3 regions of the Bacillus haynesii genome follow, and region 2 is predicted to be linked to each of the others. Evidence: predicted binding sites of a transcription regulator. Region 2 holds the regulator's gene; each other region holds the start of a gene.

Region 1 (5,545 bases), 1.4 Mb from region 2:
TGGTATTTCAAGCACGGCGGTTTCAGAGGCAGTGTTGACTGAAATAAACGGAGATAAGAAAGGTTCGCCTTTTTGATCGATAGGAAAAACATCGCCTTTTTCCCACTCGGCGATCGTCCGAGATTCTTCCGGAAGCCTTCTGTCAGAAAAATGCACTTCTCCTTTTAAAACAAAATAGACGGATTGCGAATGAAGGAACGATCGCGAATGCTGAGATGGTTGGATATCGATCACCTTACCGTTCTTCAGCAGCTTTTTGATGATCGGAAGGGGCACCCCGAAAAACATAGGAAGATTTTTCAGAAACAATAAGTAGTCAAACCGGTCCATGGTATATCCTCCTTCTCTATATTAGCTTTTAGTATAAAGCGCCGGGCTGCAGGGCGCAGTGATTTAGTTCACACGACTGTATGCAAAATGTCACTGTGTAAGAAAGACGAAACTTTTATAATGTACTAGAAAAGAAGGGAGGATGTGTGATGAAAGTGTTCATACCGAAGCAGCACGGCGCCTGGGCGATGCTTGTGATCCCGTTTATTCTCGGCATGTTCGCCGGGGGCGCGGATGTAAAGCATATTCCGCTGTTCTGCGGATGGCTGTTTCTATATCTTGCGGCATTTCCGGCTACGATGATGGTGAAGAAGAAAAATATCGTTTACTATCAAAAATGGGTTCTTGTCTACGGCATTCCGGCCGTCGTTTTCCTGCTCATTTCGGTCTGGCTGGAGCCGCGGCTCGTTTTTCTCGGTCTGCCGCTGTTTCCGCTCTTTCTCATCAATCTTTATTATGCGAAAAGAAACAACGACAGGGCGCTTTTAAATGATATTGCGGCAATCCTTGTTTTCAGCGCGGGCGGGCTGGCGAGCTTCTGGATGGGAGCGGGGAAACTGGATGGTGAGGCATTGTTTGTTTTTATCCAGTCCGCTTTGTTTTTCACAGGGAGCGCCTTTTATGTCAAGTCAATGATCCGCGAAAAGAAAAACAATCGGTTTAAACTTTATTCATGGGGCTACCACGTTTTCCTGCCGTTCGTCTCGCTGGCCGCAGGGGCAGAATGGGCGGTGCTTGGCGTAGTGCCGAGCAGTCTCAGAGCGTGGTTTTTCCACGGGAGGAAATTGTCGATTAAGACAATCGGAATCTCTGAGCTGGTGAATGCCTGTTTCTTTATGGCCGTGTTGATCGTTTTTCTGCTGCAAACGTAAAAAACAAGGACACTGTGCTTCATGTCCTTGTTTGTTTTCGCTTTTTCAGTCGATATTGCAGATTTCGAGCGGGCAGTTTTCACAGTCGATTTCGCGTTTTAAATAGTTGAGCTGGTGGATGACGATTTTTCCCGAGTCCTCAATTGAAATGACACCGTTCTTCCGGAGGTCGCTCAGCATGCGGTTGATGCTCTCTCTTGCAGCGGCACAAAATTTCGCCAGATCCTGGTTCGTCAGCACAATATTGATGAGAATCCCGTCGCTTCTTGTGATGCCGTAGCTGTTTGCGAGACGGATCAAGGTGGAGTAGAGCGCGCCTTTTTTACCATTCAGCAAAAGGTCGCGGATTTTCGATTGAATCTTTCGCAAATGCGTGCTCATCCATTTCATAAACTCAAACGTCAGCGCACCGTTTTGAATGAGTTCTTTTTCAAGCTTATCTTTATTGATGACCAACACTTCGCCATCAGAGAGGATCTTTGCGCTCAGCATATATTTCGCATCTTCTGTAAAAAGCGTAAGCTCCCCGACAATATCATTTCTTTTGCACATTCTAAGTGTCAGTTCTTTGCCATCGGACGTCAATTTGCCGATCTGGACAAGTCCTGACTGAATAAGATACAGTTCCTCCGCATCCATCCCTTCTTGAAAAAGGAATGTGTCCTGCCTGATTTTTCGTCGCGTACTGATCGATTCCAGCAAGTGATGCAGATCGTCTGAGAGCAAATCTGTGTCTGATTTTCTAACAGAAATGTTCATTGAGCGTCACCCCTTTTGCAGTTCTTATTTTAACGTTAAATAAGGCTGAGTGACCTTTTAAATATAAACAATATTGTGAACATATGAATATAGTCCCAAAAAAGAGCCTGAGCACATCGACTCAAGCTCTTTTTGCAGGATGGATTTATAAATGGTTCGCCTTCGTTTTGGATGATGTTTTGGACGATGTTTTGTTCACTTCCTGAAAATACATCCAGACCACGATCACAAAGCTTGCAAGGGCCGCTTCTGACAGCGCCATGAATCCGATCGCGTAATGGCCGGTAACCTGAAAAACGCTTGACAGGATGAGAGGCGGGAAGAATCCTCCCAAGCCGCCCATCGCTGATACGATCCCATTGACGATGCCGGCCTGATTTGAAAAATAAAGCGGCACGAGCTTAAAGATGATCCCGTTTCCGAGGCCGGCGCAAACGGCAACAGTCAATACCCCAAACCCGTAAAGTCCGAGGCTGGGCGAAAAGGCCAATAAAATCCCTGACAAGGTACAGCCGGCAAATACATACATCAACAGCTTCAGCGGGTTGAATTTGTCTGCCAGCCAGCCGCCGACAGGCCTCAGAAAAGTGGCGACAGCGATAAATCCGGCGGTTCTAAGCCCTGAATCGACGGGATCAAGCCCGAAGTGATTAACAAGAAAGTTCGGAAGATAAATCGTAAACGCGACGAAAGATCCGAATGTAATGAAGTAAAACAAGCTTAAAAACCATAATGTCTGATTTCGGTAGACTGCCTTCATTTGCTCTTTTACAGATACCGTAACTTTTCTTTCTTTTCGATCTCCAAGGATAAAGTTCAATAAAGCGAATACGGCGACTAACACGATGTACATCCGCACCGTATTTTCCCACCCGGCGGTCTTTGCCACAACAGGAGCGGCAAAAGTGGTAATCGCTGTACCGACGTTCCCAGCGCCGTAGATCCCATTGACAAACCCGTGCTTTTCTTTAGGGTAGTATTTCGGCAGTGATGTGACCCCGATGGAAAAGACCGCTCCGCCGATGCCGAGGAAGAATCCGCCAAGGATCAAGTCGAACAGCGAATCGGCTGTGCTAATCCAAAAAACCGGAAACAGAAGCAGCAAAAAGCTGATCATGAACGTAATTCTTGCTCCGAATCTGTTCGTGTAGTAGCCCAGCGGAATCCTGAGAAGCGACCCGAGTATGACCGGAATGGCCGTGACAAGGGATATCTCGCTGTCTGTCAGAGCGATGTCCTGCTTAATGTGGGGCATTAATGAGGAAATCAATACCCAAACCATAAATCCTGCGACTAAACTAAATGACTGCAGCGGTAATTGTATTTTTTGACGATTTACCATTGCGGTTTTGCTCCTTTCAAAGGGAAAAATGAATAAATCAATCAGCATGTTTATCTTACAAAAAGTCTTTTTAAAACATTGTGAATTACGTCACACGGTCAGTCGCTTGATTCGGGTTTAATATCGGTAAGTGACGGAGAATAAACGGCCATTAAAAATTAAATTGTTCATTTGCGGACATTATCGTTTATCATGGAAATAAAAAAAGGAGTGCCGCTTTTATGTTTATAAAGCTTACCCAAGAAGAAAAACAAGCGATCATCGATGAAATCAAACGCTTTTATGTTGAAGAAAGAGGAGAAGAGGTTGGAGACATTGCGGCGATTCAAATGTTCGAATTCGTAAAGGAAAAGCTCGGACCTTACTTTTACAATCAGGCGCTGAAGGACAGCCGCAGAGTGGTGGAAGAGAAGGCAGCGGCGATTGAAGAAGAGCTCTTTGCGCTGGAGCGCCGCCTGTGACAAACCGCTCTCCTTTAGCACAACCGAAGGGATTGAAAGATCAATGGAGTTTCTGAAGCAATTTATGATTTTCAGCGGGCTGAATGATGAAGAGTTCAAGCAAATCGAGCGGATCGCGGTCAAGCGCACCTATCAGCCGAGAATGTTTGTTTTTATGGAAGGGGAAGAGAGGGAAGCGGTATTTTTCATCAAATCCGGTCTTGTTAAAGCCTTTAAAATCGATGAAGACGGCAATGAACAAGTGATTTCGATTTTGCAAAACGGGGATATGTTTCCCCATGTCGGCTTTTTTGACCGCTCCCCATACCCGGCAACAGCCGAAGCTGTTCAAGAAACGGAATTGATTGTAATCCGCATCGCCGATTTTAATGAACTTTTGATGAAATATCCGGAAATGACGATAAAAGTGATGCAAATCATGGGGAAAAAGATTCTCGATTTGCAAGAGCGGATCCAAGGTTTCATCTCAAAAGACGTCCAGCACCGCTTGACACATGTATTAATGAAACTTGCTGCCGAACACGGCATTCCGCAAGAAAAAGGGGTCTACATCAGCCTGCCCATTACCAATCAGGATTTTGCGAACATGGTCGGAACGTCAAGGGAAACGATTAACCGCACATTAAATGAAATGAAAAAGAAAAATCTGCTGACGGCTGACAGGAGCGGGATTTTCATTCATGATACAGACTGGCTGAACGGCTGCAATTAAGGCATGCGTTTAAGGCTTTCCATTGAACGACAAATGGAAGGCCTGTTTTTTATTTTGTTCACAAATCCGCCATTATTTAAGTGATCTGGTTCACAACCGGTATGCTGCATATCCAGTATCTTAGGACATGCAAAATCAAAAAAGGAGTGAACCGCAATGGAAGTTCAAAGAAAGACGGTGCCCGTTAAAAAAGCATCAAAAAACGGTTTTTTGAAATCTGTTCTCGTCTTTACTTTACTCGTAAGTTTTTCGGTGCTGCTTTTGGGAGGCTATTGGATCTTCAAAGGACTTGCACCAAGACCTGTTGAAGTGTCCGGGCCAAACGGAGAGGTGCTCATGACAAAATCGTCCATTTCAGGCGGTCAGGCCGTATTTCAAAAATACGCGCTGATGGACTATGGAACGATTTTGGGGCACGGATCTTACATGGGTCCTGATTACACGGCCGAAGCCCTGAAAATCTATACGGAAGGGATGCAGGATTTTAAGGCGGAAGGAAAATACGGCAAACGCTTTAAACATCTTTCAGATGAACAGCAGTCCATCATCCGGAATCAAGTCATCCGCGAAATGAGAAAAAACCGTTATGATCGCGCATCAGATACATTGAAGCTGACAGACGCGCAGGTCTACGGTTTGCATCAAGTGCGCGATCATTACCGTAAAGTCTTTACAAAAGGAGACGGCTGGGGGCTTGAGTCCGGTTTAATTAAAGAAAGCCATATGCCCGAACGTGACAGAGCGTGGGTTGACAGCGAAGACCAAATCACGCAGATCTCCGATTTTATCTTTTGGACGGCATGGCTCTCCAGTACATTAAGGCCGGGCGACGACATTACGTACACGAACAACTGGCCGTACGATGAAGATGCCGGCAACACGATGTCATTCGCCGCCGTTTGGTGGAGCGGCGCAAGCGTCACCATCCTTATTTTATTTGTCGGTATTATTTTATTCGTGTTTTACCGTTACAAGCTTGGAATGAAAGAGGCTTACCAGGAAGGGGCGTTTCCGGTATTTGATCTGGATAAACAGCCGCTAACGGCTTCACAGGTTAAAACCGGAAAAT
Region 2 (5,545 bases):
TATTAACATATATCCACAGCCTTGTGCATAATGTCAAAAACCTTAATTTACAGAGCCTTTTTACCTGTTAATAATGTGCATAAATATTATGTTTTTTGTGGATATTGTGGGTAAATCGCTTTCTTTCTTTTAAATAAAGGATTTTATTTGTGGACAAAAAAACCGCTCCGGCTTGGAGCGGTTCATCCTTTATTCATTTGTAGAAAGTGTTTCCCATTCGGATAACAGTTGTTCGAGCTCCTCATTCAGCCGTTCATTTTCAGAATGGATTTCCTGGACCTTCTCGTGGTCTTGGAAGACGTCGGGTTCACACAGGAGCTCTTCATTCTTTTCGATCTGTTCTTCAATGGCCGTAATTCTAGTTTCGATTTCTTCAATCCTGCGCTGTCGCTGGCGTTCTTTTCTTTTCAGCTCTTTTTCTTCTTCATAGCTCTTTTTTGTGCCCGGTTTTTCGGAAGCGTTTTTCTGGCGCTCTTCCGTCTGTTTTTCTAGTTCTTTCAGTTCAAGCTGCTCCGCTTTTTTTTCTGTGTAATAATCGTAGTCGCCTAAATATTCTTCTGCTTTATCGCGGGAAAGCTCCAGTACTTTTGTCGCGATCCGGTTGATAAAATAGCGGTCATGGGACACAAATAATATCGTTCCCGGGTAATCGATTAAAGCGTTCTCCAAGACTTCCTTACTGTCCAGGTCGAGATGGTTTGTCGGCTCATCAAGGATAAGGAAGTTCGCTTTTTGCAGCATCAGCTTTGCGAGGGCAAGCCTGGCTTTTTCGCCTCCGCTTAACGCGTGTACAGGTTTTAATACATCTTCTCCCGAGAACAAGAAGTTGCCGAGGCAGGTCCGGATATCCTTTTCATTCATCTCCGGATATTCGTCCCAAAGCTCGTCAAGCACGCGTTTTGACGACGTCAATTCAGCCTGCTCCTGATCATAGTATCCGATTGAGACATGGGAGCCCGTCGCGATTGTTCCCGACACCGGCTTTAGCTTTTGAATCAATGCTTTCAAAAGGGTTGACTTGCCGATTCCGTTCGGCCCGACTAGCGCAACGCTTTCCCCGCGGGTAATGCGAAAATCCAATGAACGGAGAAGCGGGGGCTGCTCCTGATAGCTTACCGTCAGGTCTTCCACTCGCAGTACATCGTTTCCGCTTTGCCTAGTAATTTCAAAGCGGAATGACGCCGATTTTTCATCTCCAAGCGGTTTGTCCATGATCTCCATCCGTTCAAGCTGCTTTCGTCTGCTCTGCGCCCGTTTCGTCGTCGAAGCTCTTGCCAGGTTCCGGTCGACGAACTCCTGCAGTTTGGCGATTTCGTCCTGCTGCTTTTCGTAAAGCTTTGTTTCCCTTTCCAGCTGCTCGGCTTTTAATTGGAGATAAGAGCTGTAGTTCCCGATATATTTTTTGCTTTGTGCCCGGGTAATCTCGTAAACTTGGGTAACCACTTTGTCAAGAAAGTACCTGTCATGGGAAACGATTAAAATCGCTCCGCTGTAGTTTTGTAAATATTGTTCAAGCCATGTCAGGGTATCGATATCCAAGTGGTTTGTCGGTTCGTCCAAGATGAGGAGGTCCGGTTTTGTCAAAAGCATTTTTCCGAGGGCAAGCCTTGTTTTTTGACCTCCGCTTAAGTCCTGAACGCGGACGGAGTCATCAAATCCCGCAAAGCCGAGCCCGTGCATAACGGATCTGACTTCTGCTTCATATTGGTAGCCGCCTTTGTCCTTGAACTCCTGCTGAAGCCTGTCATACGTCTTCATCAATGATTCAAGCTTGTCCGGTCCGGCTTGCGCCATCTTTTCCTCGATCGCGCGCATTTCTTTTTCCATTTTTTTTAGAAAATCAAATACCGACAGCAATTCCTCTTTAAGCGTCAGCTTGGAATCGAGGCCGGAATGCTGGTCAAGGTAGCCCATCGTCAAATCCTTCGGTTTGATAATGTCCCCCTTTTCATATGAAAGCTTTCCTGCGATAATCTTTAGGAGAGTCGATTTTCCGGCGCCGTTGCGTCCGACGATCGCAATCCGGTCCCGAGATCTGACTTCGAGTTTTATATTCGTTAAAATCGTATCGGCTCCAAACGATTTTGAAAGCTGGTTCACTTGTAAAATCATCATGATCTTTCACCTCTTGTCTGCTATTTTAAGTGTAGCTTATCACCGCGCAGTCAGCAAACAATTAAGTGAAGTCTGGAAGATTTTAGCCGAAGAAAAAGACAGAACGAAAAAAATAGTGTATGATCGTTATAAGGAGAGTTAAGAACATGAATGAGTTTACACATTTTAATGAACAAGGCAGAGCCAAGATGGTTGATATAAGCGAAAAGGAAGCTTCAGTGCGCACAGCTGCGGCTGTTTCAAGCGTGTCAATGAATCGAAAAGTACATGAAAAAATCAAAAACCGGGAAATCGGAAAAGGCGATGTATTGGCGGTGGCGCAAGTGGCCGGAATCATGGCCGCAAAACAGACATCCGCCATCATCCCGATGTGCCACCCAATCGCTCTGAAAGGAGTCGACATCACCTTTCGTTGGGAGGAGAAAGAACAGAAGAGCATCCTGCATATTCAATCTAAAGTCAAGACCAAAGGGAGCACAGGTGTGGAAATGGAAGCGTTAACTTCCGCCTCCGTATGTGCGCTGACCGTATATGACATGTGCAAAGCGGCGGATAAGGGAATGGTGATAGGACCGACCTTTCTTCTCGAAAAGACAGGCGGGAAAAACGGTGACTATAAAAGGGAAAAAGCTGATGTAGACATGGAGGATTAGTTTATGAACATGGATCATTCAAAAATTCCGCAAGCGACAGCGAAACGGCTGCCATTATACTATCGTTTTTTAAAAAACCTTCATGCATCCGGAAAACAGCGTGTATCTTCCGCTGAGTTGAGCGATGCCGTCAAAGTCGATTCCGCGACCATCCGCAGGGATTTCTCGTACTTCGGCGCGCTCGGAAAAAAAGGATACGGCTACAATGTCAATTATTTGCTGTCCTTTTTCAGAAAGACGCTTGATCAGGATGAAACGACGAACGTAACGCTCATTGGCGTGGGGAATTTGGGGACAGCCTTTCTCCATTACAATTTTATCAAAAACAATAATACAAAGATCGCCATGGCGTTTGACATCAATGAAGAAAAAATCGGAACCGAGGTCGGCGGCGTTCCCGTCTATGATCTGAATAAGCTTGAAGAGCATATGACGGATGATGATATCCCGGTCGCCATTTTGACGGTTCCAGCTCAAGCTGCACAGTCGATTACAGACAGGCTGGTGGCGCTTGGCATTAAAGGCATTCTTAATTTTACGCCGGCCCGCTTGAATGTGCCGGAACACATTCGCATTCATCATATAGATTTGGCGGTTGAACTTCAGTCGCTGGTGTATTTTCTGAAACATTATTCAATGCAGGAAAAGTAAAACGGAAAACGAAAAATAAAGGAAAGGGGGCAGGCTTTATGCCAATCGGTCCTGGAAGCTTTATTTTAATCGTCGTGGTGGCGCTATTGATATTCGGCCCGAAGAAACTTCCCGAGCTGGGAAGAGCGGCTGGAAACACGCTGCGGGAGTTTAAAAATGCGACAAAAGGTTTGGCTGACGACGATTCCGATAAAAAGAAAGAAGATCAGTAGGATAGGATGACATTTATGAAGGGAAAAGAAATGTCGCTGATAGAACATATCACAGAACTACGCAGACGGCTTGTGATCACTTTTTTCTTTTTTGTTTTATTTGTTGCGGCAGGCTTTTTTTTGGCAAAGCCGCTGATTATCTATCTGCAGCAGACGGATGAAGCGAAGCTGCTGACGCTTAACGCGTTTAAGCTGACCGATCCTTTATTTGTGTACGTGCAGTTTGCGTTCATCATCGGTGCCGTCTTGACTTCGCCGCTTGTTTTATACCAGCTGTGGGCTTTCATTAGCCCGGGGCTGTATGAAAAAGAACGAAAAGTGACGCTTAGCTATATTCCGGTATCGATCATTCTTTTTTTAGGCGGCATTGCCTTTTCTTACTTTATTTTATTTCCGTTTGTCGTGGACTTTATGACGAGAGTCTCAGATGATCTGAATGTTAACCAGGTCATCGGAATTCACGAATATTTTCAGTTTCTGCTTCAGTTGACGCTTCCTTTTGGCTTATTGTTTCAGATGCCTGTGGTCATCATGTTTATTACAAGGCTCGGGCTCGTGACGCCGATGTTTTTGGCGAAAATCAGAAAATACGCATATTTTGTGTTGTTCGTCATCGCGGCGCTCATTACACCGCCTGAGCTTTTGTCGCATTTAATGGTCTCAGTGCCATTGCTCATTCTTTATGAAATCAGTATCGTGATTTCAAGAATATCCTACAGGCAAGCGCAAAAAACAATGATTCAAGAGGAAAATCAAGCGTTTTTGAACGACCATACAAAATAAGAGCCATTCTTTTTTCAGAATGGCTCTTTTCCTTCACATAAAAGGCTATTGATCTTTTCGCTTCATCCTGCCGGCCATGGCGAACATTTTAAAGGAAATGCTGATATTATAGGCTGCGAAAAGCATCAGCAGGATCGTATAAAAAGACCACATGTTTCCGGGCGAGGTTGCCGCCAGATACGTAAACAGCACACCCGTTAAAAAATAAATCACTCCCCAGAATTTAGGGCTTCTCATCATAGAAATCCTCCAATAATCATTTGCATTTTCTCGACGTGTTCCAAATATTTTTCAATAGGCTCCCGGAATGTCTGCAGCAAGACGACGAAAGTATTCATGGCGACATGGGCGAAAATGGGCACGATAATCCGGTTGGTTCTGACATATAAAAAAGCGAATGTGAATCCCATTGCTGTATAAATGAGCAAATGGCTGAAATCCAAATGGACGACCGAGAAGAGAACCGAACTGAACAAAGCGGCAATGAAAAAATTCGTTTTCTCATAGATTGCACCGAAAATGATCTTTCTGAAAATGATTTCTTCAAGAATCGGACCGAATACAGAAGAGACAAACACCATCAGCGGCAATGCGGTGATGATTTCCATGATTCGCTGCGTATTTTCGGATTCCGGGTTGACCCCGAACAAGTACATTTCGATCGAAGCGGCAATTGACTGCGAAAACAAAGCGAGAAAAACGCCGGCTACCGCCCATCCGATTGACGCGCCAACCGATGCTTTTGGACGGTTGCGAAGCGTCGTCTTCGGGACCGTCCGCAAAATCAGCAGCACGATGACGAGACAGAGAGTAAACGCGATGACAGACCAGACGCCCGCCAATGTAAGCTGGGCTTCAGCTTTGGGCTGTCCTCTGCCCACACCCAAAAAGTAGAGAAGAGGCAAGCCGACATAGGCCGACAATTGCATGAGAACGTATGCCAATATAATAAACCAGTATTGTTTTCTCAAGCTTTATGTACTCCTTTTCTAAAAATCTAAATCAGACTATGTTTATTGTAACACACTCTTTTTAAATTATAGGATGATAAGGATATGCGGAGAAATGTAAGCGCAAAAAAATTTGACCTTTTCACTTGAAATTGCCTGGGAGATTCTTTATTATAAGAAT
Region 3 (5,545 bases), 880 kb from region 2:
TTCTTTTCGCGCCAGCCTGGGGCCGGATCGGAAAAGCTTCTCCAAAAACTTTTTCCGCATGGCGGCTCCTGTCTCGGCGGCATAATCAAAAATCAGCCTTTGCCTGACAAGGGTCACGGCATGGCGGAATAAAAAAGCGGCGGTAAATAAGATGATCAGCGGAAAGAGCGAACCGACCCGCTCACCGTTAAAAAGGCGGGTCACCGCTTCAGCAAGCCATTCGGCCTGCATGATAATGGCGGCGCCCTGCATGCATGTCAGTACAGTGAGTACTGCAAGAATTCGTTTCATCCCTTTATATTGCAAAAGATCTTTTCCCATTAATAAATCATTGGCTCCTTACTGCTGACCCGTTTTCTAAAAACATAGTAGCTCCAGATCTGATAGCCCAGCACGAACGGAAGCAGTGACAGCGCGACGATCGTCATAACCTTTAAAGAATAGTCGCCTGATGAAGCATTATAAACGGTTAAATCATATGCGCTTTTAACCGAGCTGATCATGACGCGCGGGAACAGTGCAGTGAAAATCGTCGCCACTGTAAGAGCGATCCCCGCACCCGTCATGGCAAATGTCCAGCCGTCGCGTTTTTGTTTCATAAACACGATCGACAGCACATAACAAACGACAATCAGAGCCGCAAGCGGTATCGTCACATGTCCCCTGCCAGTGAACAAGTCCGTTTCAAAAATGGATAAAGCAACAAAGGCAACAAGCGCCGCCAAAACGGCAAATACGACTTTTCTGGCCAGCTGTCTTGCCCGGTCACGCAAATCGGCTTCCGTTCTCAATGTTATAAAGATCAGTCCATGCAGCAGGCAGAGAAGCGTAACGGTGACTCCCCCTGTCACGGAATAGACGTTCACATAATCAGTAAAACCGGCGTGCAGATTCATATCGGCATCGATCGGCATGCCGCGCAAGATGCTGGTAAACAAAACACCGAACAAAAACGGGGGCAGGATGCTGCCGAAAAATACGACCCAATCCCATGTTTTCTTCCATTTTGCGGTTTCGACTTTTCCTCTAAATTCAAATGCGACCCCGCGGCCGATCAATGCAAGAAGAACAAAGACAAACGGAATGTAATATCCGCTGAACATCGTGGCATACCAGTTCGGAAAAGCGGCGAAAATCGCGCCTCCCCCGGTCAGCAGCCAGACTTCATTGGCATCCCAGAAAGGGCCGATCGTATTGATCATCACCCTTCGTTCAAGCTCGTTGCGTCCGAGAAACCGGGTCGCCATTCCGACGCCGAAATCAAAGCCTTCAAGAAAGAAAAAACCGATGAACAGCACAGCGACTAATATAAACCAAAGTTCATTAAGAGATACCATGGTAAACCTCCTGATCAAACGGGTCTGTCGATACGGAATCATCATGATGGTGGTCATGGTGTGCAGCCCCTTTTTTAATCTCCCGTACAAACAAGTAGACAAGAACGAGCGCCAGTACAAGATAAATCGCTGTAAACGCGATGACAGAGAACAGCAGCATTCCCGCTGATACGTTCGGAGACACGGACTGCGCCGTTGTCAAAATACCGAACACCGTCCATGGCTGGCGTCCGATTTCAGTCATGATCCACCCCGCCGTATTTGCAATGAATGGAAAGGCGATCAAAGCCACCATTGTCCGCAAGAACCATTTGCTTGTTTCGAGTCTTTTGCGGAAGCTGAGATAAAGACCCGTCAAAGCGGCAACGATCATTAAAAGCCCTGAACCAGCCATGATTCTGAAACTCCAGAACGTCGTTTTCACCGGTGGAATATAATTTCCTTCTCCGTATTTTTCTTCATATTGCTTTTGCAGTGTCTTCATTCCAGGCACATCGCCGCTGAACTGTTTATAAGCCAAATAGCTGAGCGCATAGGGGATGCTGAGCTCGGATTTGTTTTCCTGCTTGTCCGTGTCAATGTTCGCAAGCACCGTCCAAGCTGCCGGATCGCCGCTGTCATCCCAAAGCGCTTCGCTGGCAGCCATTTTCATCGGCTGGCTCTTCATCAGATGCTGTGCCTGCTCATGTCCGCTGAACGCTACGCCGATGCCAGAAACAAGCGCCACAATCATCGCGATTTGAAAGGATTTTTTAAAAAAGAGCAATTCTTGTTTTTTCAGCATTTTATACGCGCTGACGCCGGCAATGAAAAATGCCCCAGTGGCAAGCGCACCGAAAATGACGTGCGGAAATTCAACCCATAGCTGCGGGTTTTTAATAATCGCAAAGAAATCGGTCATTTCCGCGCGGCCGTTTTTAATCGCGAATCCGACAGGCTCCTGCATAAACGAGTTGGCCGCCAAAATCCAAAACGCCGACATGATCGTTCCAAGAGAAACAAGCCAGATGGACAGCAAATGAATCTTCTGCGGAAGCCGATCCCAGCCGAATATCCACAAACCGATAAACGTCGATTCCATAAAGAAAGCGAGCAGCGCTTCCACCGCGAGCGGAGCGCCGAATACATCACCGACAAAGCGGGAGTACTCCGACCAGTTCATTCCGAACTGAAATTCCTGTAAAATCCCGGTGACCACACCGACTGCAAAATTAATTAAAAATAAGTGCCCCCAAAATTTAGCCATCGTTCTGTAAATGTCTTTTTTCTTTACGACATAAAGGGTTTCCATTAAAGCAACCATAAAGACAAGCCCGATTGACATCGGTACAAAAATAAAGTGAAAGATCGTTGTTGAAGCAAATTGAAATCTTGCCAAAATGAGTTCGTCCACTGTTCCAGTCTCCTCCTCTTTGTTCTAGCCGGACTCGTTGCCAAAAGGGCATCCCCCTTGCTCAAAGTTTCACATACATCTTATGAATATGATCATTGTCACAGACAAAAGGGTGACCTCAGCCCACATTGTTGTTCTGTTATTATCCGGATGGTTATTTATACCTGTACTTTACCGCGAAATCCTTCTTAAATAAAGTATATTTTTCCTAATTAATGGATGTCATTGTGACAATTATACGAAGGAATTATAGCTATTTTGTGACATGGTGGTTATCAAGAACTAAATCGGTATAAGAAAAATGCCCCGAATCCATGTGGAGCATTTCCTCATTCAACGACTGTGATTCTTTGTGCAAAGCCTGTCGCATCAAAAGAATACCGTTATATGCAATACAGCAAATTCGGTGTTTTCCTTCAGTGCGCGCCCGCCTTACAGAACGTCCTGCTATTTTGTCCAATCTGTGAAACCTTCCTTCCGCCTTCTGTGCAGTCCCTTCATTCATTTGCTGATTTATCCCCACTAAGCCTTCACGCGGCACCGGCTGACTGCACTGTATGTTTGAGATTCCTCTCTGCACAGCCATCTTGCATATCAATTTGAAACCGGTCCCGCTGGTCATATACAAAACGCCGCCCCCTCTGACTTTTAACGAAGGGAATATTTATTACGTAGGAATAAACAATAACGATACCTTGTTTATTCTATGAAAATCGAACCATACATTTGTTCAAACAAAATACACAAAATTTGTGAAACGTTTCACAATATCCTGCTATACTTAGGTTGTATTTATGATAGAAACTTCTTAAGTAAACACTTGATGGTGGTGGAAAACATGGAATCAAAATCACTTGTTCTTGTCGAAGAGCTTGCTTTAAAAAAGCAAAGCATTTTTATGCAAAGCCCGCTTCGCTATCTTTTACGGGCTATGCTGGCCAGTATGTTTATCGGGTTCGGAGTCATTGTAGCGTTTAAAACGGGGAATCTCTTTTATGTTGAACATTCTCCGTTCACATATCCAATTGCAGCCATCACATTTGGGGGCGCCATTATTCTGATCGTCTATGGCGGGGGAGATTTATTTACGGGAAATACATTTTATTATACATTGGCTGCGCTTCGTAAAAAAATGCGATGGCCCACTGTTATCAAGCTGTGGATGTTCAGCTATGCAGGAAATTTAATAGGCGCCGTTTTTTTCGCAGGCCTCATCTTTGCGACCGGCTTATTTAAGGATCCTTCTTCCACCGGCTTTATTCTCAGCGTGGCGGAGCATAAAATGAATACGCCGGTGACCGAATTGTTCTTCAAAGCGATTCTGTGTAACTGGCTTGTCTGTCTTGCGTTTTTTGTTCCGATGGCGCAAAAAGGAGACGGAGCAAAAATGTTCTCTATGATGCTGTTTGTTTTTACTTTCTTTATTTCCGGTTATGAACACAGCATCGCGAACATGGCCACTTTTGCCGTCTCCCTGGTGACCGAGCATCCGGATACGATTTCGATTGCAGGTGCAATCCATAACTTAATTCCGGTAACACTCGGGAACCTGATCGGAGGCGCGTTTATGATGGGCTTCATGTACCACTATGCTAACAAGCCGGGCGGTGAAGAAATCATCAAATAAAAGGATCGTCCATTTTTAAAGGATTCTAAATATGCGGGCTCCCTTCATAAAATCGTGGTAACTTTAAAAATGGAGGTTCACCGGATGCAAAGTTTTCATTCGCTTTGCCGGCAATTTGGACATATTTTAAATGGAGAGGCGCACATTGAACACGGTGTTTGTTCTGTCAGCATCAAACGGAATTTGCGTGTCACGATTCAAGGAAGACCAAGCCGGGGAGTCGGCATGGAAGAAATCATGTTCGAATCGCTCGATCAAAACGGAATCGCCTTGAATATGGCCGAAGTCGCCATTTTGCCTGAAGAAGTTCCGCTGTTTACAAAAAAGCTTGTCGATCAGGGCATCATCATCAGCGCTCTCCACAATCATTGGATGTTTACAGAACCGAATATTTTATATATTCATTTTCAATCTGTAGAACCGCCGTTACCATTCGCAAGAAAAACAGCTGCCGCTTTATCCGTATTGCGATAAAACAGCAGCTGTTTTCTTTATCCGTTTATTTTCCCATTTCTGAAAGTGCGACCCTTTCGACTGCTTTGGCCACAATCTCGTGAACTTCAGGGTTCAGCGGATGAGGCACAAGATCGCCTTGTTTTGTGCAGGATGCGATCGCTTCGGCGGCCGCAACCAGCATCGGGTGGCTGATCGAATCCGCTCCGGCATTTAACACGCCCCTGAAAATACCGGGGAATCCCAGCACATTGTTGACAGACCGTCCGTCCGCAGCGTAGGCTGCCCCGGCCTCGAGCGCATCCTCAGGCTCAATCTCCGGCTTCGGATTGGACAGAGCCAAAATCACCTGGCCTTCCCGAACCCATTTCTTATTGATCAATCCCGGAACACCGGTTGTCGCGACGATGATATCACAGCTTTCCATCAATTCTTCAATGCTTTCAGCCGCATGGCCGCCATAGTTCTCTAAACGCGCCATCGCCTCAAGCGATTTATCCGTTCCGACAACACGTTTTACTCCATATGCCATAAACATCCTGCAGATCGCGACCCCCGCCGCGCCCAGGCCGATTTGGCCGACATGGGCTTGCTTCAGATCGACCCCGGCACTCTTGGCTGCTGAAATGGCGGCCGCCAGTGTCACCACCGCAGTACCGTGCTGGTCGTCATGCATGACCGGAATATTCAGGTCGTTTTTCAGGCGCTCTTCGATTTCAAAACAATGCGGGGAAC

The links. The regulator Rex, encoded in region 2, represses fermentation and respiration genes when NADH is low (regulators of the CRP and FNR family bind a similar motif). The targets are predictions, from matches to a motif close to TTGTGAAATATTTCACAA.
Region 1: H2R00_RS05125 (nitrate/nitrite transporter) is a predicted target of Rex. The motif match lies at 3,382-3,399, and genes of this name have one in related genera.
Region 3: H2R00_RS16255 (cytochrome ubiquinol oxidase subunit I) is a predicted target of Rex. The motif match lies at 2,788-2,805, and genes of this name have one in related genera.

What each region holds. Positions count from the first base shown of each region.
Region 1 is NZ_CP059494.1:1,058,456-1,064,000, reverse strand. Features, by position in the region: gene H2R00_RS05140 (cyclic nucleotide-binding domain-containing protein) at 1-330, opposite strand, end outside; gene H2R00_RS05135 (YwiC-like family protein) at 480-1,202, shown strand; gene H2R00_RS05130 (fumarate/nitrate reduction transcriptional regulator Fnr) at 1,248-1,961, opposite strand; gene H2R00_RS05125 (nitrate/nitrite transporter) at 2,107-3,303, opposite strand; gene H2R00_RS05120 (DUF2164 domain-containing protein) at 3,525-3,764, shown strand; gene H2R00_RS05115 (Crp/Fnr family transcriptional regulator) at 3,727-4,476, shown strand; gene H2R00_RS05110 (nitric-oxide reductase large subunit) at 4,633-5,545, shown strand, end outside.
Region 2 is NZ_CP059494.1:2,408,878-2,414,422, reverse strand. Features, by position in the region: gene H2R00_RS11935 (ABC-F family ATP-binding cassette domain-containing protein) at 190-2,115, opposite strand; gene moaC (cyclic pyranopterin monophosphate synthase MoaC) at 2,262-2,768, shown strand; gene H2R00_RS11925 (redox-sensing transcriptional repressor Rex) at 2,772-3,419, shown strand; gene H2R00_RS11920 (twin-arginine translocase TatA/TatE family subunit) at 3,458-3,631, shown strand; gene tatC (twin-arginine translocase subunit TatC) at 3,638-4,414, shown strand; gene H2R00_RS11910 (YdiK family protein) at 4,460-4,651, opposite strand; gene H2R00_RS11905 (CPBP family intramembrane glutamic endopeptidase) at 4,651-5,385, opposite strand.
Region 3 is NZ_CP059494.1:3,285,194-3,290,738, reverse strand. Features, by position in the region: gene cydD (thiol reductant ABC exporter subunit CydD) at 1-321, opposite strand, end outside; gene cydB (cytochrome d ubiquinol oxidase subunit II) at 321-1,337, opposite strand; gene H2R00_RS16255 (cytochrome ubiquinol oxidase subunit I) at 1,324-2,730, opposite strand; gene H2R00_RS16250 (hypothetical protein) at 2,984-3,358, opposite strand; gene H2R00_RS16245 (formate/nitrite transporter family protein) at 3,569-4,357, shown strand; gene H2R00_RS16240 (DUF1259 domain-containing protein) at 4,442-4,831, shown strand; gene H2R00_RS16235 (NAD-dependent malic enzyme) at 4,857-5,545, opposite strand, start outside.